One region of the Methylobacterium durans genome, then DNA from elsewhere that is predicted to be linked to it. Evidence: predicted binding sites of a transcription regulator. Region 1 holds the regulator's gene; each other region holds the start of a gene.
What was found. Region 1 encodes LexA, which represses DNA repair genes until DNA is damaged. Its sites were predicted from a motif close to TGTTCNNNNTGTGTTCNG; they were not measured.
Positions count from the first base shown of each region.

Region 2: a site for LexA is predicted at 2,763-2,780, ahead of dnaE (DNA polymerase III subunit alpha). Genes of this name have one in related genera too.
Region 3: a site for LexA is predicted at 4,922-4,939, ahead of uvrA (excinuclease ABC subunit UvrA). Genes of this name have one in related genera too.

Region 1 covers NZ_CP029550.1:3,658,372-3,665,866, forward strand. Annotated here, with positions in the region: gene gltA (citrate synthase) at 1-563, opposite strand, end outside; gene gltX (glutamate--tRNA ligase) at 777-2,204, opposite strand; gene DK389_RS16735 (ComEC/Rec2 family competence protein) at 2,362-4,614, shown strand; gene lexA (transcriptional repressor LexA) at 4,608-5,333, opposite strand; gene DK389_RS16745 (molybdopterin molybdotransferase MoeA) at 5,447-6,676, opposite strand; gene moaC (cyclic pyranopterin monophosphate synthase MoaC) at 6,673-7,164, opposite strand; gene trpC (indole-3-glycerol phosphate synthase TrpC) at 7,178-7,495, opposite strand, start outside.
Region 2 covers NZ_CP029550.1:3,101,580-3,109,074, reverse strand. Annotated here, with positions in the region: gene dnaE (DNA polymerase III subunit alpha) at 1-2,587, opposite strand, end outside; partial or broken gene DK389_RS14330 (ABC transporter ATP-binding protein) at 3,051-3,763, opposite strand; gene DK389_RS14325 (lipoprotein-releasing ABC transporter permease subunit) at 3,785-5,092, opposite strand; gene proS (proline--tRNA ligase) at 5,100-6,425, opposite strand; gene DK389_RS14315 (sugar MFS transporter) at 6,968-7,495, opposite strand, start outside.
Region 3 covers NZ_CP029550.1:6,227,667-6,235,161, forward strand. Annotated here, with positions in the region: partial or broken gene DK389_RS34735 (hypothetical protein) at 217-447, shown strand; gene DK389_RS34740 (PAS domain-containing protein) at 636-2,408, shown strand; gene DK389_RS29225 (methyl-accepting chemotaxis protein) at 2,599-4,656, opposite strand; gene uvrA (excinuclease ABC subunit UvrA) at 5,118-7,495, shown strand, end outside.

The sequences.
Region 1 (7,495 bases):
TTCGGATACACGAACGGCTGGCCGATCGAGTACTTGTAGGCCATCGCCGCGAGCGTCGGCATCTTGGCGATCATGCGCATGGAGGCGACCATGCGCTGCTGCTCGTCCGAGATGTCGGTCGAGTCGTGGTAGAAGGCCGAGAGCGCGCCGACACAGGCCACCATCACCGCCATCGGGTGGGCGTCGCGGCGGAAGCCCTGGAAGAAGCGGTTCATCTGGTCGTGCACCATGGTGTGGCGCGTGACGCGGTAATCGAAATCGGCCTTCTGCGAAGGCGTCGGCAATTCGCCGAACAGCATCAGGTAGCAGGTTTCGAGGAAGTCGCCGTGCTCGGCCAGTTGCTCGATCGGGTAACCCCGGTAGAGCAGCACGCCCGCGTCGCCGTCGATGTAGGTGATCTTCGACTCGCAGGAGGCGGTCGAGGTGAAGCCCGGATCGAAGGTGAAGACGCCGGTCTTCGCGTGAAGCTTGCCGATATCGATGACGCTGGGCCCGATCGTCCCGGTCTTGACCGGCAACTCGATCTGCTTGTCGTCCACGGTGATCGTGCTGGATGCGCTCATGGAGGCGTGGACCTTTCCTGGCAACGTGGCGCCGTCCCGGGCGGCGGCTGAGCCGGAGGCCCGGGTCCGGTGCGGAACGGCAGCATTGCTGCAGTTGCTCACAGGACCATCGGGTTAGCGGATCAGCCGAGCGCCATCAACGGGGCGGGTGACATCCGCCGGGGAACGGCAAGCGAAATCCGGGCCGGAGCCCCTATGCCGCAGGCGCGGCGCTCAGGCTCCCGGGAGCTGGTCGCGCAGGCGCCCGAGGCTCTCGTCGCGGCCGAGCACGGCCATGACGTCGAAGAGCGGCGGCGAGGTCGTGCGGCCCGTGAGGGCGGCCCGCAGGGGTTGCGCGACCTGTCCGAGCTTCAGGCCCTGGATCTCCGCGAAGGCCCGGACGGCGCCCTCGGTCGAGGCCGCACTCCACTCGGCGAGCGCTTCCAGCGCCGGCAGCACGGCGGCGAGACGCGCGCGGCCGTCGTCGCCGAGCAGAGCCTTCGCTTTGTCATCGAGGACGAGCGGGCGCTGCGCGTAGAGGTAGTAAGCGCTGTCGAGGAGATCGACGAGCGTCTTGGCCCGCTCCTTCAGCCCCGGCATCGCCGCGGCGAGGCGTCGGCGCAGCTCCGGCGCGAGCGGCGTCGAGAGGCCGCGCGCAGCCCCGATGCTCGGCACGATGGTCTCGATGGCATCGACGAGGGCTGCGTCTTCAGAGCCGCGGATGTAGAGGCCGTTCAAGTTCTCGAGCTTGGCGAAGTCGAAGCGCGCGGGCGAGCGGCCGATCGCCTTGAGGTCGAAGGCCGCGATCATCTCCTCCGTCGAGAACACCTCCTGGTCGCCGTGGCTCCATCCGAGCCGGACGAGGTAGTTGCGGAGCGCCGCCGGCAGGTACCCGAGGTCGCGGTAGGCATCGACGCCGAGCGCCCCGTGGCGCTTGGAGAGCTTCGCCCCATCCGCCCCGTGGATCAGCGGGATATGCGCCATGCTCGGCATGTCCCAGCCGAGCGCCTGGTAGATCTGCCCCTGGCGCGCGGCGTTGGTGAGGTGGTCGTCGCCGCGGATCACCTGGGTCACGCCCATGTCATGGTCGTCGACGACGACGGCGAGCATGTAGGTCGGGTTGCCGTCCGAGCGCAGCAGGACGAGATCGTCGAGATCCCGGTTCTGCCAGACGACGCGGCCCTGCACCGCGTCCTCCACTACGGTCTCGCCCTCGGTCGGCGCGCGCAGGCGGATCACCGGCTTCACGCCCTCCGGGGCCTCCGAGGGATCGCGGTCGCGCCAGCGCCCGTCGTAGCGCAGCGGACGCCCCTCGGCCCGGGCGTTCTCGCGCATCTGCGTGAGTTCCTCGGGCGTGGCGTAGCAGCGATAGGCGCGGCCGGACGCGAGCAGGCTCTCGGCGACCTCCCGATGCCGCGCGGCGCGGGCGTACTGGTAGATGACGTCGCCGTCCCAATCGAGGCCAAGCCAGCGCATCCCGTCGAGGATCGCGTCGATCGCCCCTTGCGTCGATCGCTCGCGGTCCGTGTCCTCGATGCGCAGCAGCATCCGGCCGCCGTGCCGGCGCGCGTAGAGCCAGTTGAACAGGGCGGTGCGGGCGCCGCCGATATGCAGGTAGCCCGTGGGCGAGGGTGCGAAACGCGTGACGACGGCAGAGGACATCGGGCCGGCTGATGTTCGAGTGGACGGGCGGGCGACGTTCGGGCGGGAAGGATCGACCGGCCCGGCCGCGGGCCTGTAGCATGCGCGGACGGACGCGTTAAGAAATCGTCGCACGGGGCGGACTTTCCAATCCCGCGCGCGGACGGTGCGGCAAGCGATGGCGCAGGGGGCGGCAGGGAAGGGGACCCTCGCGATCCGCGCGGCCGGCCGCCTGCCCCCTCTCGGCCTCTGGGTGTCGGCAACGCGCGGCTGGCTCGCGGCGGAACTGGCGCAGGAGGCCGGGCAGCGGCGCTTGTTCCCCTGGCTCGCGGTCGCCTTCGGCGGGGGCATCCTCGCCTATTTCTCTCTCACGGGCGGTGAGCCGGCGCTCTGGGCTGCCCCGATCGCCGCGGCTCTGTGCCTCGCGCTGACGCCCCTCCTCGGAGCGCGGCCCGCCGGACTCGCCCTGGTGCTCGCCCTCGCCGCCGCGCTCCTGGGCTTCGGGGCGGCGGCGTGGCGCGTGGCGCGGGTCTCGGGCCCGATCCTGGCGCGGACGAGCATTGCGCCGCTGACCGGGCTGATCGAGGCCCTCGACGAGCGGGAGGAGGGGGCGCGGCTGATCGTCCGTCTGGCGAGCTTCGGGAGCCTGCCGCCCGAGGCGCGGCCCCTGCGCGTGCGCGTGACCTACCGGACGCAGCAGGCGCTCAAGCCCGGCGATTTCATCGCGGCCAAGGCCCGCCTGCTGCCGCCCCCGGAACCGGCCCGCCCGGGCGGCTACGATTTCGGGCGCGACGCCTTCTTCCGCGGCATCGGCGCCGTGGGTTCCCTTCTCGGGGCGATCGAGGTGCGGCCGGCGCCCGAGCCGGTGCCGCCGGCCCTGCGCCTCTCGGCCGCCATCGACGGGGCGCGCAACGCGCTGACGCGGCGCATCACCGACGCGAATGGCGGGCAGGCGGGCGCCGTCGCGGCGGCGCTGGTGACGGGCAAGCGCGGGCTCATCGCGCCCGAGACGAACGACGTGCTGCGGGCCGCCGGGATCTACCATGTCGTCTCGATCTCCGGCCTCCACATGGTGCTGGCCGCCGGGGTCGTGTTCTGGCTGGTGCGCTCCGCGCTGGCGCTCGTCCCGCATCTCGCCCTGCTGTGGCCGATCAAGAAGATCGCCGCCGGTTTCGCGATGACGGGCGTCACCGCCTATTGCGCGTTCTCCGGCTGGGACGTCGCCGCCGAGCGGGCTCTCATCATGACCCTGATCATGCTCGGCGCCATCCTGGTCGATCGGCCGGCGTTGAACATGCGCAACCTCGCGCTGGCGGCCTTCGTGGCGCTCGCGCGCGAGCCGGAGGCCCTGCTCGGCCCGAGCTTCCAGATGTCGTTCGGGGCAGTGGCGGGGCTGACCGCCTGCGCGCGCTTCATCGATGGCCGGTTGTTGCGGCGTGCAGGCGACGGCCTTGCGGGGCGTGCGATCGGCCTCGCATCGACGGCCGTCTTCGGTACTCTGCTCACCACGCTGGTGGCGCAGATCGCGACGGCGCCCTTCGCCACCTTCCATTTCCAGACGATCCAGCCCTTCGGCCTCGTCGGCAACGCGCTGACCTTGCCCCTCGTCTCGCTGGCCGTGATGCCAGCCGCCGTGCTCGGCATCCTCGCCTACCCGTTTGCCCTCGATCAGCCGGTCTGGTGGCTGATGGGGCAGGCGGTCCGCGGGATGCTCGCGATCTCCGGCTGGATCGGTGGCTTCGGGCAGGCCACGATCGTGGTGCCGGCCTTCGGGGTCGGCGGCCTGGCTCTGCTGACCCTCGGCCTCCTCGTCGCGGTCCTGCCCGTCTCGCGCCTGCGCCGGATCGCGATCGTCCCGGTCGCGCTCGGGCTCCTCACGGCGGCAGCGCCCGAGCGCCACGACATCTTCATCGACCGGGAGGGCCGGGGAGCGGCGGTTCGGGGGGGCAGCGGCCGCCTCATTGCCCTCGGCCGGCCCTCGTCCTTCGTCCTCGAACAGTGGCTGAAGGCGGACGGCGACGCGCGCAGAGCCTCCGAGGCCGGGGAAGGGGCAACCTGCGACCGGCTCGGCTGCACCTTGAGGGCGTTCGACGGGCGGCAGGTCGCGCTCGCGCGTGACAAGCGGGCGCTGCCCGAGGATTGCGCGCGGGCGGACATCCTCATCACCCCGCACAGCGCCCCGGCGGGCTGCGCGGCCGGCCTCGTCATCGATCGCGCCGCGCTCGCGCGCTCGGGCGCCGTGGCGATCCGCCTGGACGCATCGGGCCCAGTGGTCTCCGGCGCCCGTGAGACCGCACGCTCGCTGCCGTGGCGGCCCCTCGCGTCACGTCCGGCTCAGCCGAGCCCCGCCGTCCTGCGGCAACGTCCCGATGAGGCCGCCTCCGAGGAAGCGGACGCGGCGCCGGAGTCCGGAGCCGAATCCCTTCAGTAGCGACGCACGAGGCTGACGAGGCGGCCCTGGATGCGGACCCGGTCGGGCCCGAGCACGCGGGTCTCGTAGGCCGGGTTCGCGGCTTCGAGTGCGATGGAGGAGCCGCGGCGGCGCAGGCGCTTCAGCGTCGCCTCCTCGTCGTCGATCAGCGCCACGATGATGTCGCCGGTATTGGCCGTGTCCTGCTTGCGGATCACGACGAGGTCGCCGTCGAGGATGCCGGCCTCGACCATCGAATCGCCGCGCACTTCGAGCGCGTAATGCTCGCCGCCCGCCAGGAAGTCCGGCGAGAGCGTGATGGACGCGCTCTGGTTCTGGATCGCCGAGATCGGCGTGCCGGCCGCGATCCGCCCCATCACGGGGATGGTCAGGGCGCGCCCGTTCTCGTCGGTCGCCTGCGTCATCGGCATCTTGGCGGCCGGTGCCCGCGCGCGCCCGCCCTCGACGACGCTCGGCGTGAAGCGGCGCACCTCGCTGCCCGTGCCGGTGGCGGCCTGACCCAGGCTCTCCGGCATGCGGATCACCTCGATCGCCCGGGCCCGGTTCGGCAGACGGCGGAGGAACCCGCGCTCCTCGAGTGCGGTGATGAGCCGATGGATGCCGGATTTCGATTTGAGGTCGAGGGCATCCTTCATCTCGTCGAAGGACGGGGGGACGCCGCTCTCGCGCATCCGCTGCTGGATGAAACGGAGCAGATCCAGCTGTTTACGCGTCAGCATGGGGCAGACTCATCTCTCGGAGGCGACGCGGCGTGCGGTCGCGGAAACAAAGCGCGAACAGGTTAAACGTTCCGCAAGTGTTCCGCAAGCGCAGCTTGGCGATACTGATGAGATCAGAGAATGCCCCGGTCGAGCCGGATGATGCGGCAGGATTCGCCGGCCTCGGCCGCGGGCGCGTGCGGCGGGCGGACGAGGAGCGCCTCGGCCTGACCGAGAACCGAGAGCATCGACGAATCCTGTCGCGTCTCGGGATGTGCGACGGGGAGCCGGTCGGGCGCGGTGTCGAGGCGCGCCCGCATGTAGTCGGCCCGGCCGTCGTTTCGCGGAAGCGCGCGCCCGAGGATCGCCGGCTCGCTGCGGTCGGCGCCGGCCCGCGGATCGCCGAGGAGCGCGCGGATCGCCGGCACCACGAAGAGCATCCCGCAGACGATGGCCGAGACCGGGTTGCCGGGCAGCCCGATCACCAGCATCTCGCCGAGCCGGCCGTGCATCAGCGGCTTGCCGGGTCGCAGCGCGACGCGCCAGAAGCCGAGCTCCAGCCCCTCGCGGGCGAGCGCCGATTGGACAAGATCGTGATCGCCGACGGAGGCGCCGCCGAGCGTCACGAAGAGGTCGGCGCGGGCCTCCCGCGCGCGGCGGATCGCGTCCTCCAGCGCCGGCAGGCTATCGCCCGCGATGCCGAGGTCGATCGGCTCGGCGCCCGCGGCGCGGGCGAGCGCGGCGAGCGCGAGCGCGTTCGAGGCGACGATCTGGTCCCAGGCCGCCGGCGCCCCCGGCGCCACCAGCTCGTCGCCGGTGGCGAGGATGGCGACGCGGGGTCGACGGCGCACCGAAACCTCCCCGTGACCCGCCGCCGCCGCCAGCGCGAGGCGGCGCGCGTCGAGGCTGTCGCCGGCCTGGAGCAGCGCTTCGCCCGCGCGGAAATCGAGCCCGGCGGGGCGCACGAAGCGGCCGGCCGCCACGCGCTCCCGCGCGATCACGCTGTCGCCCTCGGCCTCCGCATCCTCCTGGATCAGGATCGCGTCCGCGCCCTCCGGCACGGGCGCGCCCGTGAAGATGCGCACGGCCTCCCCCGGACCGATCCGGCCGGCATGACCGTGGCCCGCCGCGCTCGTGCCGACGAGACGCAGCCGGGCCGGGACGCTGTCGAGGTCGGCGGCGCGCACGGCGTAGCCGTCCATCGCGGAGGCCGGGAAGGGCGGCTGGGTGCGCTGCGCCGCCACCGGCTCCGCGAGGGTTCGCCCGGCGGCGGCCGCGATCCCGGCGCGCTCGGCCTCGACGGGCCGGGCCACGCTCGCGAGGATGCGTTCCAGCGCCTCCGCGACGGGCAGGAGCCCGCTCACGCGCCGGCCTCCGCGTCCGCGCGGTAGCTGCCCGATCGGCCGCCGTCCTTGGCCAGCAGCCGGATGCCCTCGATACGCATGCCGCGGTCGACCGCCTTCACCATGTCGTAGACCGTCAGGCAGGCGACCGAGACCGCGGTCAGCGCCTCCATCTCGACGCCGGTCGGGCCCTGCACGCGCACCTCCGCGGTGAGGCGAAGGCCGGGGAGCGCGTCGTCGGCCTCGCAGGTCACGTGGACCTTCGAGAGCAGGAGCGGGTGGCAGAGCGGGATCAACTCGTGCGTGCGCTTGGCCGCCATGATGCCGGCAAGCCGCGCGGTGCCGATGACATCGCCCTTCTTGGCATCGCCCTCGCGGATGAGCCTGAGCGTCTCGGGCAGCATCACCACGGCCCCTTCGGCGAGCGCCGTGCGGGTGGTCGCGGCCTTGTCGGTGACGTCGACCATGTTGGCCGCGCCGGTGGCGTCGAGATGGGTGAGGCCGGTCATGGGCTGGTCCGGATCACGCCGTCTCGCCGAACAGGAGGTCGCGGGTCGCCCGGGTCAGGTCCGCCTGCCGCATCAGGCTCTCGCCTACGAGCACCGTGTGGAGGCCGTTCTCCGCGAGGCGGACGACGTCCGCGTGGCCGGCGATGCCGCTCTCGGCCACGGGGATGCGATCCTTCGGGATTCCGGGCGCGAGGCGGATCGCGGTGTCGAACGAGACCTCGAAAGTCTTCAGGTTGCGGTTGTTGATGCCGATGAGGCGCGTGCCGAGGGGGATCGCCCGCTCCAGCTCCTCGGCATCGTGCACCTCCACCAGCACGTCCATGCCGAGGTC
Region 2 (7,495 bases), 560 kb from region 1:
GGATGCGGCCCGCATCCTCGTCGACCTGGACCTCGAACACGACGCCGGACGAGTTGATCGAGGGCGGCTCGACCACGATCTTCAGGCGCTGCGCGTCCTGGCGGAATTCGGCGAGCTTGTCGGTGTTGTCGATGTCGAGGGTCATCGCGGCGGCGAGGAACTCGACGGGGTAATTCGCCTTCAGGTAGGCCGTCTGGTAGGTCAGCAGCGCGTAGGCCGCCGCGTGGCTCTTGTTGAAGCCGTAATCGGCGAACTTGGCCAGGAGATCGAAGATCTCGTCCGCCTTCGCCTTGGTCAGGCCCCGCTCCACGGATCCCTTCACGAAGCGGTCGCGCTGGGCGTCCATCTCCGCCTTGATCTTCTTGCCCATGGCGCGGCGCAGGAGGTCGGCGTCGCCGAGCGAATAGCCGGCCAGCACCTTGGCCACCTCCATCACCTGCTCCTGGTAGACGATGATGCCGAAGGTCTCCTTCAGGATCGGCTCCAGCTTCGGGTGCGGGTACCAGCTCGCCTCGTTGCCGGCGTCGCGACCGAGCTTGCGCTCGCAATAGACCGGGATGTTGGCCATCGGGCCCGGCCGGTAGAGGGCGACGAGGGCGATGATGTCCTCGAAGCGGTCGGCCTGCATCTCGCAGAGCGCCTTGCGCATGCCGGCCGATTCCACCTGGAACACGCCGACCGTCTCGCCGCGCTTCATCGGCTCGTAGGTCTTCGGGTCGTCGAGCGGCAGGCTCGCGAGGTCGACCTCGATGCCGCGCAGCTTCAGGAGGTCCGTGCAGCAGCGCAGCATGGTGAGCGTCTTGAGGCCGAGAAAGTCGAACTTCACGAGCCCCGCCTGCTCGACCCACTTCATGTTGAACTGGGTCACCCGCATGCCCGTCTTCGGGTCGCGGTAGAGGGGCACGAGCTGCTCCAGCGGCCGGTCGCCGATGACGACACCGGCGGCGTGGGTCGAGGCGTGGCGGTGCAGGCCCTCCAGCTTCTTCGAGATCTCCATGAGCCGGGCGACGATCGGCTCCTCCTCGATCGCGCTCTGGAGCTTCGGCTCGCCCTCGATCGCCTGGGCGAGCGTCACCGGGTTCGCCGGGTTCTGCGGCACGAGCTTCGTCAGCTTGTCGACCTGCCCGTAGGGCATCTCCAGCACGCGGCCGACGTCCCGCAGCACGCCGCGGGCGAGCAGCGTGCCGAAGGTGATGATCTGGGCGACCTGCGCATGCCCGTAGCGCTCCTGCACGTACTGGATGACGCGCTCGCGGCCCTCCACGCAGAAGTCGATGTCGAAATCCGGCATCGAGACGCGCTCGGGGTTGAGGAAGCGCTCGAACAGCAGGCCGAACCGGAGCGGGTCGAGGTCGGTGATGAGGAGCGACCACGCGACGAGGGAGCCGGCGCCCGAGCCGCGGCCCGGCCCGACCGGGATGTCGTGGTCCTTGGCCCACTTGATGAAGTCCGAGACGATCAGGAAGTAGCCCGGGAACTTCATCTTGACGATGACGTCGAGCTCGAAGGCGAGGCGCTCCCGGTAGACGTCCTCCGACATGCCCGGCGCGGTGCCGTGCTGCTTCAGGCGCAGCTCCAGCCCGGCCTCGGCCTGGCGCCGCAGCTCCGCCGGCTCGTCGAGGGCGATGACCTCGGCGACCGCGTTCGCGGCCTCGGCGCGGGCCTCCGCCGTCCCGGCGAGCGCGGCCTCCCTGTCGGCGGCGGCGACGCTGCCGAAATTCGGCAGGATCGGCTTGCGGGTGCGCACCCTATAGGCGCAGCGCATGGCGATCTCGACGGTGGCCGAGAGCGCATCCGGCAGGTCGCGGAACAGCTCCGCCATCTCGGCGCGGGTCTTGAAGGCGTGGCGCGGCGTCAGGCGCCGGCGGCGCTCGTCCGAGACGAGGCGGCCTTCCGCGATGGCGAGCAGCGCGTCGTGCGCCTCGTAATCGCCGGTCTTGCCGAAGAAGGGCTCGTTCGTTGCGGCGATGGGGAGCCCGTGGCGTTCGGCGAGGCGCAACAATTCGCGCTCGACCCGGCGCTCGTCGTCGAGCCCGTGGCGCTGCAACTCGACGTAGAGCCGATCCTCGCCGAAGGCCGCCAGGAGCTGCCCGAGACGCGCGGACGCAAGTTCAGGGCGGCCGGCGCGCAACGCCAGGTCGAGCGGACCGGTCGCGCCGCCGGTGATCGCGATCAACCCGTCGACGTCGTGTTTGAGATCGCTCGCCGAGACCCGCGGCGCCTCGCCGAGCGGCCCGTCGAAATAGGCGCGGCTCGCCAGCCGCAGCAGGTTGCCGTAGCCCGCCTCGTCCTGGGCCAGGATGACGATGTTGCAAGCGGGCACGCTCAGGCGGGCCAGCGGGTCCGGCGCCTCGAAGGCGACCGAGAGCTGCATGCCGGCGATCGGCTGGATGCCGGAACCCGCCGCCTTCTCGGAAAACTCCAACGCGCCGAACAGGTTGTTGGTGTCGGTCAGCGCCAGGGCGGGCTGCCGGTCGGCGATGGCCGCCTTCACGAGGTCGCCGACCTTGAAGGCGCCCTCGAGCAGGGAATAGGACGAGTGAACGTGGAGGTGGACGAATCCGACCTCCCTGAGCTGGCGCGCCATGACCGACCTTGTTCGTGGTCGGCCAGGATTCCGGCTCGGGCTTAAGGTGTCATCCGCAAAGGCGGGGCTCTTCGCAGATGTCCACCGCCATGTGCCCTCCGGGCATCACCGGCCCCGCCGATCCGCCCGAAACCGCACCTCACGCGCGCTTTCCTGTGGGCGGCACCCGTGGGGCGGGAACTTTTCGCGAACGGAGAGGGGCCGTTAATGCAGCGGCGCCAAGGCTACGGCCCAGAGCGCCACCGCGCTCGACAGGAGCCCGAAGGCCGTGAACTCGATCAGCCCCGTCAGGACGTTCCGCTTCGTGCTCGTCGCGTGCATCTGCGCCTCCTTCTGATGGCCTGAGTTTTGTTCCTGTTTTGTTCTAAGTAAAGCGGGGATAGCGGGCAGACGCGCGGGGTGGTTAGCAGAAGGTTAAACGTCCGAGACCGCCTGGCTCGGGCGGCGCGCCGGTTTAATCTCTTCAGGCCAGCTGTTCGATCAGCCCGTCTCGGATCGTGACCCGCCGGTCCATGCGGGCGGCGAGGTCGAGGTTGTGGGTCGCGATCAGCGCGGCGAGACCGGAGGCCCGCACCAGCGCCGTCAGGATCGAGAAGACGTGGTCGGCCGTGTGCGGGTCGAGGTTGCCGGTCGGCTCGTCGGCCAGCAGCAGGCGCGGGCCGTTGGCGACCGCGCGGGCGATGGCGACGCGTTGCTGCTCGCCGCCGGACAACTCGGCCGGGCGGTGCTGCAGGCGGTCCTTGAGGCCGAGGAAGCTCAGGAGCTCGGCCGCCCGCGCCTTCGCTTCGGCCCGCGACAGGCCGCGGATGAGCTGGGGCATCACCACGTTCTCCTGCGCCGAGAACTCGGGCAGCAGGTGGTGGAACTGGTAGACGAAGCCCATCTCCTCACGGCGCAGCCGCGTGCGCTCGCCATCCCCATCGCGGCGGTGGGCTGGCCGCCGATATAGACCTCGCCGCCGTCCGGCTTCTCGAGGAGGCCGGCGACGTGCAGGAGCGTCGACTTGCCGGCACCCGAAGGGGCCACCAGGGCGACGAGCTCGCCCGGCCAGATCGCGAGGTCGGCGCCCCGCAGGATCTCGAGGGCGCCCTCGGCCTGCGGGTAGCGCCGCTCCACGCGGGCGAAGAACAGGGCCGGCACCGGCTGCGCGCCGGCGGGCTCGGGCGTCGTACTCATGACCGTGACCCCTCTCGCGCCTCAGCCGTACCGCAACGCCAGGACCGGATCGAGCCGGGCGGCGCGCCAGGAGGGATAGAGCGTCGCGGCGAGCGACAGCAGGAATGCGGTGATGACGACCACCGTGATCTCGGTGGCGTTCATCTCGGCCGGGATCTCGGCGAGGAAGCGCACGGTCGGGTCCCAGGCGGAGGGGAAAAGGAAGCGCTGGATCGGCTTGATGTTGAGCGTGATCAGGATGCCGAGCCCGAGGCCCGAGAGCGTGCCCACGAGGCCGATCAGCGCGCCGTTGATCAGGAACACCCGCATCACGGTGCCGGGCGTGGCCCCCATGGTGCGCAGGATCGCGATGTCGCTCGACTTGTCGCGCACCAGCAGGATCAGGCCGGAGATGATGTTGAGCGTCGCCACCACCACGATCAGGCTGAGGATCAGGAACATCACGTTCCGCTCCACCTCCAGGGCGCCGAAGAAGGTGCGGTTGCGCTGGCGCCAATCGGTCAGGAGCACCGGACGCTCGGCCGCCATCTCCAGGGGCTCGCGCATCTCGGCGACTGCGTCGGCGTTGTCGAGGTAGATCTCGATGAGGCTGACGTCGCCCTCGCGGTTGAAGAAGGCTTGCGACTCGGCGAGCGGCATGAACACGAAGGTCGCGTCGAACTCCGTCATGCCGATCTCGAACACCGCCTTGACGGTGTAGGCCTTGGTGCGCGGTGCCGTGCCGAAGGGCGTGGTCGCCCCCTTCGGGGTCGAGAGGGTGATCTGGTCGCCGGCCTGGAGCCCGAGGGATTCCGCGAGACGCCGGCCGATCGCGACGCCTGCCCCGTCGTCGAAGCCGTTGAGCGTGCCGCCGCGCAGGTTCTTGGAGATTGCGGCGATGCCGTCGAGGTCCTGCTCGCGCACGCCGCGCACCAGCACGCCGCTGCCTCCGTAGGGTGAGGAGGCGAAGGCCTGCCCCTCGACGAGGGGAATGGCCGCGCGCACGCCCGCGACCTTCGAGAGGCGGTCCGAGAGGTCGGTGTAGTCGGTGAACAGCTTGTCGATCGGCGTGACGAAGACGTGGCCGTTGATGCCGACGATCTTCGAGAGGAGTTCCGCCCGGAAGCCGTTCATCACCGAGAGCACGATGATCAGCGTCGCGACGCCGAGCGCAATGCCGAGCACCGAGAAGAACGCCACGACCGAGACGCCGCCGCCCCGGCGGCGGGCGCGCAGATACCGGCCGGCGATGATCCACTCGAAGGGCGCGAAGGGCGCCGTCGAGCCGGCGCGCAGGGTGGCGCCGACACCCCGCACCCGATCACCCAATCTCCCCGCGAGCCCCGACATCGCCGCCTCAGATCCGCTTGAGGCGGGCAAGGAGATCGACCGGCGCCAGCGTCTCGCGCTCGCCCGTGGCGCGGCGCTTCAGCTCCACCCTGCCCTCCGCGAGTCCCTTCGGCCCGACGATGACCTGCCAGGGCAGGCCGATCAGGTCGGCGGTGGCGAATTTGGCGCCCGGCCGCTCGTCGCGATCGTCGTAGAGCACGCTCATCCCGGCGGCCTCGAGCTGGGCCTGGATCTCGGCGCAGGCGCCATCGGTGGCGGCATCACCCACCTTCAGGTTGATCAGCGCCACGTCGAAGGGCGCCACCGCGTCCGGCCAGACGATGCCGGCCTCGTCGTGGCTCGCCTCGATGATCGCGGCGACGAGGCGGCTCGGCCCGATGCCGTAGGAGCCCATGTGCACCGGGCGCTCGATACCGTCCGGCCCGGTCACCTTGGCGCCCATCGGCTCGGAATACTTGGTGCCGAAGTAGAAGATGTGCCCGACCTCGATGCCGCGGGCCGAGAGGCGGCTCGCCTCCGGGACCTCGGCGAAGGCGTCGGGCTCGTGCATCTCGTCGGTCGCCGCGTAGTGGGAAGTCCAGGCATCGACGATGCCCTGCAGCCCGGGAACATCCTCAAAATCGGTCGTGGCCGGCGGGATCTCGAAATCGAGATAGGCGCGGTCGCAGAAGACCTCGCTCTCGCCGGTGCTCGCCAGAATGATGAACTCGTGGCTGAGGTCGCCGCCGATCGGCCCGGTATCGGCCCGCATCGGGATCGCCTTGAGCCCGAGCCCGGCGAAGGTGCGCAGATACGCCACGAACATGCGGTTGTAGGCGTGCCGCGCCCCGGCCTGGTCGAGGTCGAACGAGTAGGCGTCCTTCATCAGGAACTCGCGCGAGCGCATGGTGCCGAAGCGCGGACGCACTTCGTCGCGGAACTTCCAGGAAATCTGGTAGAGGTTCTTCGGCAGGTCCTTGTAGGAGCGCACGCTCGCCCGGAAGATCTCGGTGATCACCTCCTCGGCGGTGGGGCCGTAGAGCATCTCGCGCTCGTGCCGGTCGGTGATGCGGAGCATCTCCTTGCCGTAGGCCTCGTAGCGGCCGGATTCCCGCCAGAGCTCGGCCGACTGAACGGTCGGCATCAGGAGCTCGACCGCGCCGGAGCGGTCCTGCTCCTCCCGGATCACCGCGCAGACCTTGTTCAGCACGCGCAGGCCCAGCGGCAGCCACGCATAGATGCCGGCCGATTCCTGGCGGACGAGGCCCGCGCGAAGCATCAGCCGGTGCGAGACGATCTCGGCTTCCTTCGGCGTCTCGCGCAGGGTGGGCAGGAAATAGCGGGAAAGGCGCATGGGAAGCCCAAGTCGTGTCCGAAAGCTCGCTGGCCGGGGGTGTCCCCGGCGCGCCGGGGCACACAACACATTGCATCGGGAAAACACAAGCGCCGCAGACGCCTGCGAGGGCCGCCGGCCGCGCCGGGGCGGCCAGTCGCGATCCGGACTCGGCCTTTGTTCGCGGTCCGGATGGTTGCTTCGGGACGGTTTGCCGCATCGCCGGCAAAAAAACGCAGATTTCTGCTCCAGCCCCCGTGACAGCACGAAATCTTATTCCTATAAGCGACGCCGCGATGGTCGCGCAGCCGTCCAGAGGCAGCGCACGGTCCGAGTCTTGGGAGGAACATTCAGCCGCCACGCAGGCAATGCGTAGGATAATTCAAGGCTGAGACGAGCAACAGCTCTTCAAGCAAGGCGTATCGCCTTGCTTTTTTGTTTTTCGGGCCCCCTCGACCTAGCCTGCCGACCTGACCGGCACCTCCCTTTTGCTTGAATCCGAGCGGCCGCCGCAATTTCAGCGGGCGCGGGGCCGTCCCGACCTTGGAGCCGGGGCCACCGCGTCAGGCGATCGCCCCGCTCGGCGACGTGGCGCCCTCCTGCGCGGGCTCACGCAGGTTGGCGAGGGCGTAGGCCGCGATGCAGAGATAGCAGAGAACCGGCGCGCCGAGCGCGAAGCTGAGGCCGACGTGGTCGGCGAGATACCCTGTCACGACGGGGATGATGGCGCCTCCGACGATGGCGACGCAGACGATGCCCGCGCCCTGCGCCGTGCGCTCGCCGAGCCCGTCGATCGCCAGAGCGAAGATCGTCGGGAACATGATGGCGTTGGCGAGCCCCACGGCGAGCAGCGTCCAGGCGGCGAGCGGCCCCTCGGACAGGCCCGACACGGTGGCTAGCAACCCCGCTGCGACGGCGCAGGCCGCGAGCGCGGCGCCGGCCCGGACGTAGCGCAGGGCGAAGCTGCCGACGATGCGCCCGACGAGCGCCCCACCCCAGTAGAAGCTGAGGAGGTGACCGGCGGTCGCGGGGTCCGCCCCGAGCACCCGCGGCTGCTCGAGGTAGCTCACCATCAGCGTGCCGATCGCGAC
Region 3 (7,495 bases), 2.6 Mb from region 1:
GGCTTCGGCACCCTCTGCGTCCTCGATACCGCGCCGCGGCCCCGAGGGCTGACGCCGGGCCAGGCGGCGGGCCTGCGCGCGCTCGGCCGCCAGGTGATGGCGCTAATGGAGTTGCGCCAAACCGTGTCCCGGCGCGAGGACGACATCCGGCGCCGCCACGAGACGCAGGAGATCAGCAACGCGAGCGCGGTCCGCCTCGGCGAGAGCGCGCTCCTGATGCGGCTCGCCATCGAGGCCACCGGGATCGGCATCTACGATTACGACCTCGCGACGGACCACCTCGACTGGGACGCGCGCACCCGCGCCCTCTTCGGGGTCGGTCCGGACGAGCCGGTGAGCTACGCCGGTACCTTCCTGCCGGGCCTTCATCCCGAGGACCGGGCCCGGGTCGACGCCACCCTTCGGGCCGCACTCGACCCGCTGGGCCCCGGCCTCTTCGACAACGAATACCGGGTCATCGGGCCGCACGGGACGCTGCGCTGGCTGGCCGCCCGCGGCCGCCTTGTGGTGGCTGGGGGCGGGCGACGCGCATCGTCGGCACGGTCCTCGACATCACCGAGCGCAAGGAATCGGCCCTTGCCCTCCAGGCAACCCGCGACCGCTACCAACTCGTCACCCGCGCCACCAACGACGCGATCTGGGACTGGGATCTCGTCGCCGATCACGTCCTCTGGAACGAGGCGCTCCAGACCGCCTACGGCTGGGCGCCGGACAAGGTCGAGCCCACCGGCGCGTGGTGGATCGACCACGTTCACCCGGACGACCGGATCCAGATCCACGCCGACATCAGCGCGGTGATCAACGGGAAGGCGAGCGAGTGGAGCCACGAGTACCGTTTCCAGCGGGCCAACGGCAGCTATGCCGAGGTGCTCGACCGCGGCTACATGGTCCGGGGGTCGAACGGCGAGCCGCTGCGCATGATCGGGGCGATGCTCGACATGACCGAGCGCAACCGCGTCGAGGCGCAGTTCCGGGCGGTGTTCGAGGGCGCCAACGTCGGAATCGTCCAGCTCGACCCCCGCAGCCTCAAGGCGTTGCGGGTCAATGCCAAGCTCTGCCAGATCTGGGGCGCTGCGCCCGAGGACATCGTCGGGCAGACGGTCGCGAAGTGGACGCCCGAGGACGATGCCCCCGCCCGCGACGCGCTGCACCGGCGTCTCGCCAACGGCGAGATCATGCAGGAGACCCTGGAGAAGCGATACCGGCGGGCAGACGGGCGTCTGATCTGGGCCCGGGTCAACCTCGTCTCGCAGGTCCTCGGCGACGCGATCCAGACCACGGCGATGATCGAGGATATCACGCAGGAGCGCCTCACCGACGCGCGCCGGGCGGCTCTGATCGCGCTCGGCGATGCCTCCCGCGACTCAGGTTCCCGCGATGGGCTGCTGGCGGAAGCCGTCGCGATCCTCGGACGGACGCTCGGCGTGTCCGAGGCCGGCTACAGCGACATCGACCTGCCGGACGGCGGCTTCCACGTCATCGCGCGCTGGCCCGCGCCCGCTGACGGGGAACCGCAATCCCTCACCGGCTTCCCCCGCACGCTGCAGGCCCTGCGGCAGGGGGAGGCCCTGGCGGTGGCCGACATCGCGGCCGACCCGCGCCTTGCGCCGGAGGCGGAGGCCTACGCCGACCTCGGCATCCGCAGCCTCCTCAAGATCCCCCTCGTCCAGCGGGGCAGCCTCGTCGGCGTGCTCCATGCCTTCGCGGACACGGCGCGCGGATGGGCGCCCGCCGAGATCGCCTTCGCCCGCGAGGTGGCCGACCGGGTCTGGGGGGCGCTCGGCCGGCTCCAGGCCGAGGACCAGCAGCGGCTCCTGAACCGAGAATTGAGCCACCGCCTCAAGAACACCCTCGCAATGGTCCAGGCCATTGCCGCCCAGACCCTGCGCAACGCGCCCGATTTCGAGACGGCGAAGGAGGCACTCGCCGCCCGCCTGATCGCGCTCGGCAAGGCCCACGATCTGCTGCTCACCGGCGAGCGCGAGAGTGCCGGGATCGACGCGGTGATCGCGGGAGCCCTCTCGCTCCACGACGACCGCCAGCCCGGCCGCTTCGCGGTGCAGGGCCCCGCGGTCGAGGTCGGCCCGCGGGCGGCGCTCTCGCTCAGCCTGATGATGCACGAGCTCGCCACCAACGCCGCGAAATATGGCGCGCTGTCAGTGCCGGAGGGGCGTGTGGCCGTGGAGTGGGACATCGCGGTGGACGTCGCCGAGCCGATCATCCGCATGGCCTGGACGGAGCGCGGCGGTCCGCCGGTCGCGCCCCCCTCGCGAAAGGGGTTCGGCACGCGCCTGATCGAGCGCGGGCTCGCGGGCGCGATCGGCGGCGAGGTCACCCTCGCCTACGAGCCCGCGGGTGTGGTCTGCCGGGTGACGGCGCCGCTCTCCGGGTTTCGGGCGGCGGAGTAGGCTGCGCCGCCGGTCGCGGCGCCTCTCGGGTGTCCACCTTCGGCCGAGGAGCCGCGCGGCGGGGCCATCGAGGGTCTGTCGTGATGAACCGGGTGACGCGGGTCGCCGCTGATCACCACCCTGCCCATCGCGAGGCGGCCCTCGCCCTCGCGAAGGCGACGCGGCGAACCGCGGTCCTCGCGCCCGCCCCTCAGGCTGCCCGCACCGTCGCGAGGAAGCTACCCACGGCCGCGCGCAGATCGTTCGCCTGCGCCGACAGATCCCCCGCGGCGGAGAGCACCTGCGCCGAGCCGGCGCTCGCGGTATCGGCTGCCTCGCTGACCCCCGCGATATGGCCCGAGACCGCGCGGGTCCCGGTCGAGGTCTGCGCCGTGGTGCGGGCGATCTCGGCGGTGGCCGCGCCCTGCTCCTCGACCGCCGCCGCGATGTCGCCGCCGATCCGGGCCAGACGCTGGATCACGCCCGTGATGCCGTCGATCGCCGCGACCGAGGTCGTCGTCGAGGCCGTGATCTCATTGACCTTGGCGGCGATCTCGTCGGTGGCGCGCGCCGTCTGGCCGGCAAGGTTCTTCACTTCGGCCGCGACCACCGCGAAGCCGCGGCCCGCCTCACCGGCGCGCGCGGCCTCGATCGTGGCGTTGAGCGCGAGCAGGTTCGTCTGGCCCGCGATGTCCGAGATCAGCCCGACGATCTGGGCGATGCTGCCGGCCGCGGCCGCGAGGCGGTGCACCTCCCCGGCCATGTCCGCCGCGTCGCGCTCGGCCGCGGCCGCGAGGTCGGCCGAGGCGGTGACCTGGGTGCCGATCTCGCGCACGGAGGCTGAGAGTTCCTCCGTCGCCGCCGCGACCGTGTCGGCCGAGAGGGCGGCCTCCTGCGAGGCGTTGGCCACCTGGGCGCTCAAGGAAGCCGTGTCGCCGGCCGCCCGCGCCATGCCGTCCGCGGCGGCCTGGAGCTGGGCGGCGGCCGAGGAGACCGCCGCGACGATGCCGCCGACCCGCGCCTCGAAGCCGTCGGCGAGGCCGAGCGCCGTCGCGCGCTGCGCGGCCGCATTCTCCGCCGTCATTCGCTCCTGCTCCGCGCGGATGCGCTGCCGCTCGCGCACGCTGTCGCGGAACTCGGCGGCCGCCGCGGCGATGGCCCGGACCTCGCGCGGGCCGCCCTCGGGGATCGCGACGTCCTCCTCGCCCCGGCCGATCGCCGTGAGCGCCCGTGACATCCGCACCAGCGGGCGCGCGATGGCGGTACCGAGAGCGAAGGCCAGCGCGCCGGAGAGCAGGAAGGTGACGAGCCCCGCCCCGGCCCAGAGGGCGAGGCTGCGATCGGCCTGCGCCCGCACGGCGCCGGCCGCCGCCATCAGGTCTCCGGTGAGGCCGTCCTCGACGCGCTTCAGCGCGTCGATGCGCTGGGAGGCCAGCCTGAACCAGAGGGGGCTGTCGCGGAAGCCGAGCCCTTCGCCCGGCATCGTGTCGAGGACGAGCCTGCGCAGGCGCGATACCTCGCGGGCGGAATCCGTCCCCTCGCCCGCCTCGAAGGTCGCGATCTGGGCGGGCTCGGCGCGCAGGCGGAACAGGGCCTCGTAGGTCCCCTGATTCGCCGCGAGCGTCGTCAGCCGCTTCAGCCCGGCGAGATCGAGGTTGCCGCCCGCGAAGATCGCGGAGGCTGCCGCCCGCTCCTGGCCGGCGAATTCCTTCAGCGAGAGGAAGGCCGCGTAGGTGGCGACGCGGTTCGCGATGCCGGCGTGGCCTGCGGCTTTCGACATCTCTCCCACCATGCCGAGCCCCTGTCCGATGAGCCCGGTGAAGTAGGCCATCGCCTGGGGCGGGGTCGGCTCGAGGGTGTCGATCGCCTTCCGCTCCCCGTCGAGGCGCCCGAGATCCTCCCGGAACTGCGCCGCCTGCCGTGCGAGGGGCCCGCCGAAGGCCGCGCTCGCGGGTTCCGAGATCGCGCCCGCGAGGTCCGCCCGCGCCGCGTCCGTGCGTGTCCGCTGGGCGGCAAGCTCCGTCCTGAACTGGGTGCCCTTCGAGCCGAGGAAGAGGCTGGACGCCCCGCGCTCACGCTGGGCCTCGTGCACGAAGGCGCTGATCCGGGAGGCGAGGCCGACGAGACCCTGGAGCTCTTCCATGCCGGATCGCTGCTCCAGGCGGTCGGTGACCGCGAGGCCCGCCACGATCGCGAAGGCGAGGCAGGGCGCGAGCGCCACCGCCAGGATGCGACCCCGCAGGGACGCGACGAAACCACCCGTTCTCATGCCGGACACCGATCCAGGATTGCAGTCCATCCTGGATCGGTGAAGGGCCGTAAATTCACGGTTTCCACTTCGCAACTCTGCTTAACATTTGATCAAAAGAGGCAAATTTGAGCATTCGCGCTCCGCAGGAAGGCGCTGAAGACTGTTGGCGGAGCGCCAGCTGGTCCGGGCACGCGTTCTCGTCGGGTGGGTTGGGTTCATCTCGCCGGCTTCCTACATCCGGACAGCGCCCGAGCATCGGCCGGTCCGATCGCGGGTTTGCGCCTGTACCGTGTTTGTTCTATGCAGGATTCGGGGAAGTGCCCTGCGCTTGTCCGACAAAATCCTGTGCCTCCATCGAAACGCGAGGCCGCTGACGCGTTGGCCTGCCGACGCGAGCCCGCGTCGCGAGGGCCGGTTCGCCGGCCGGGACGCGCTCGGCCCATCGCCGACCGACAGACTGCGAAGAGACCTGCCTGCCCATGGCAAAAGCCAGCGCCAAAGCCGCCCCGAAGATCGCCGCGAAGCAGGAAGCGGCCCCGGGCACACGATCCGGCGCAAAGCCCCGCGCCGTGGCGCCGTCCGCCGCGAAGGAGGTCGCCGCGGAGCAGGCCCGCGAGGGGGCCGCGGATGCCAAGCTCGGCGCCCTGTTCGACGCGGCCCGCGACACCCGGGTGATCTCGGTGCGCGGCGCCCGAGAGCACAACCTGAAGAACGTCGATCTGACGATCCCGCGCGACAAGCTCGTGGTGTTCACGGGCTTGTCCGGCTCCGGCAAGTCCTCGCTCGCCTTCGACACGATCTACGCGGAAGGGCAGCGCCGCTACGTCGAATCGCTTTCGGCCTACGCCCGCCAGTTCCTGGAGATGATGTCGAAGCCCGACGTCGACCAGATCGACGGGCTCTCGCCGGCGATCTCGATCGAGCAGAAGACGACGTCGAAGAATCCGCGCTCGACGGTCGGCACGGTGACCGAGATCTACGACTACATGCGCCTCCTGTGGGCGCGGGTCGGCATCCCCTATTCGCCGGCGACGGGCCTCCCGATCGAGAGCCAGACGGTGAGCCAGATGGTGGACCGGGTGCTGGCTATGCCCGAGAAGACCCGCCTCTACCTGCTCGCGCCCGTCGTCCGCGGCCGCAAGGGCGAGTACCGCAAGGAGATCGCCGAGTTCCAGAAGAAGGGGTTCCAGCGCCTGCGCATCGACGGCGAGATGGTCCCGATCGACGACGTGCCGAAGCTCGACAAGAAGCTCAAGCACGACATCGACGTGGTGGTCGACCGGATCGTGGTGCGCGACGACATCGGCTCGCGGCTCGCCGAATCCTTCGAGACGGCGCTGGAACTCGCCGACGGCGTCGCGCTGATCGAGTTCGCCGACGCGCCCGAGGGCGAGACGCCCGAGCCGATCACCTTCTCGTCGCGCTTCGCCTGCCCGGTATCGGGCTTCACGATCGCCGAGATCGAGCCGCGCCTGTTCTCGTTCAACAACCCGTTCGGCGCCTGCCCGACCTGCGGCGGTATCGGCCACGAGATGCGGATCGACCCCGAACTCGTCATCTCGGATGCGGGGCTGAGCCTCAAGCGCGGCGCCATCGCGCCCTGGGCGAAATCGACCTCGCCCTATTACGGGCAAACGCTCGACGCCCTCGCCAGGCATTACGGGTTCAAGACGACCGTGCCCTGGGGCGACTTGCCGGAGGAGGCGCGGCTTGTGATCCTGTACGGCTCCGGCCGGCAGTCGATCCGGTTCGACTACAATGACGGGATGCGTGCCTACGCGGTGAACAAGCCCTTCGAGGGCGTGATCCCGAACCTGGAGCGCCGCTACAAGGAGACGGAGAGCGACGCCTCCCGCGAGGAGATCGGCCGCTTCATGGGCGAGACCCCGTGCGAATCCTGCGGTGGCAAGCGGCTGAAGCCCGAGGCACTCGCCGTCAAGGTGGGAATGCAGGATGTCGGCGAGGTCACCGCGCTCTCGGTGCGTGAGGCGCATCGCTGGTTCTCGGAGCTTCCCGACAAGCTCAACCGCAAGCAGAACGAGATCGCGGTGCGGATCCTCAAGGAGATCCGCGACCGGCTCACCTTCCTGATCGATGTCGGCCTCGAATACCTGACGCTGGCCCGCGGCTCCGGCTCGCTCTCCGGCGGCGAGAGCCAGCGCATCCGGCTGGCCTCGCAGATCGGCTCGGGGTTGACGGGCGTCCTCTACGTCCTGGACGAGCCCTCGATCGGTCTGCACCAGCGCGACAACGAGCGGCTGCTCGGCACGCTGAAGCGCCTGCGCGACCTCGGCAACTCGGTGATCGTCGTGGAGCACGACGAGGACGCGATCCTGCAGGCCGATTACGTGGTCGATGTCGGGCCCGGAGCGGGCATCCACGGCGGGGAAATCATCGCGCAGGGCACGCCCGAAGAGGTGCTGCGCAATCCGGCCTCCCTCACCGCCAAGTACCTGACCGGCGCGATGACGGTGCGGACGCCCTCCGCTCGCCGCAAGGCGCGCAAGGGCAAGCTGAAGCTCGTCGGCGCGCGGGGCAACAACCTCAAGAACGTGTCCGTCGAAGTGCCGCTCGGCACCTTCACCTGCATCACCGGCGTCTCGGGCGGCGGCAAGTCGACCCTCGTGATCGACACGCTCTACAAGGCGGTGGCCAAGAAGCTGAACGGGGCCCTGGAGCACCCGGCCCCCTACGAGCGGCTGGAAGGGCTGGAGCACCTCGACAAGGTCATCGACATCGACCAGTCGCCGATCGGGCGCACGCCGCGCTCGAACCCGGCCACCTATATCGGCGCCTTCACGCCGATTCGCGACTGGTTCGCGGGCCTTCCCGAGGCCAAGGCCCGCGGCTACCAGGC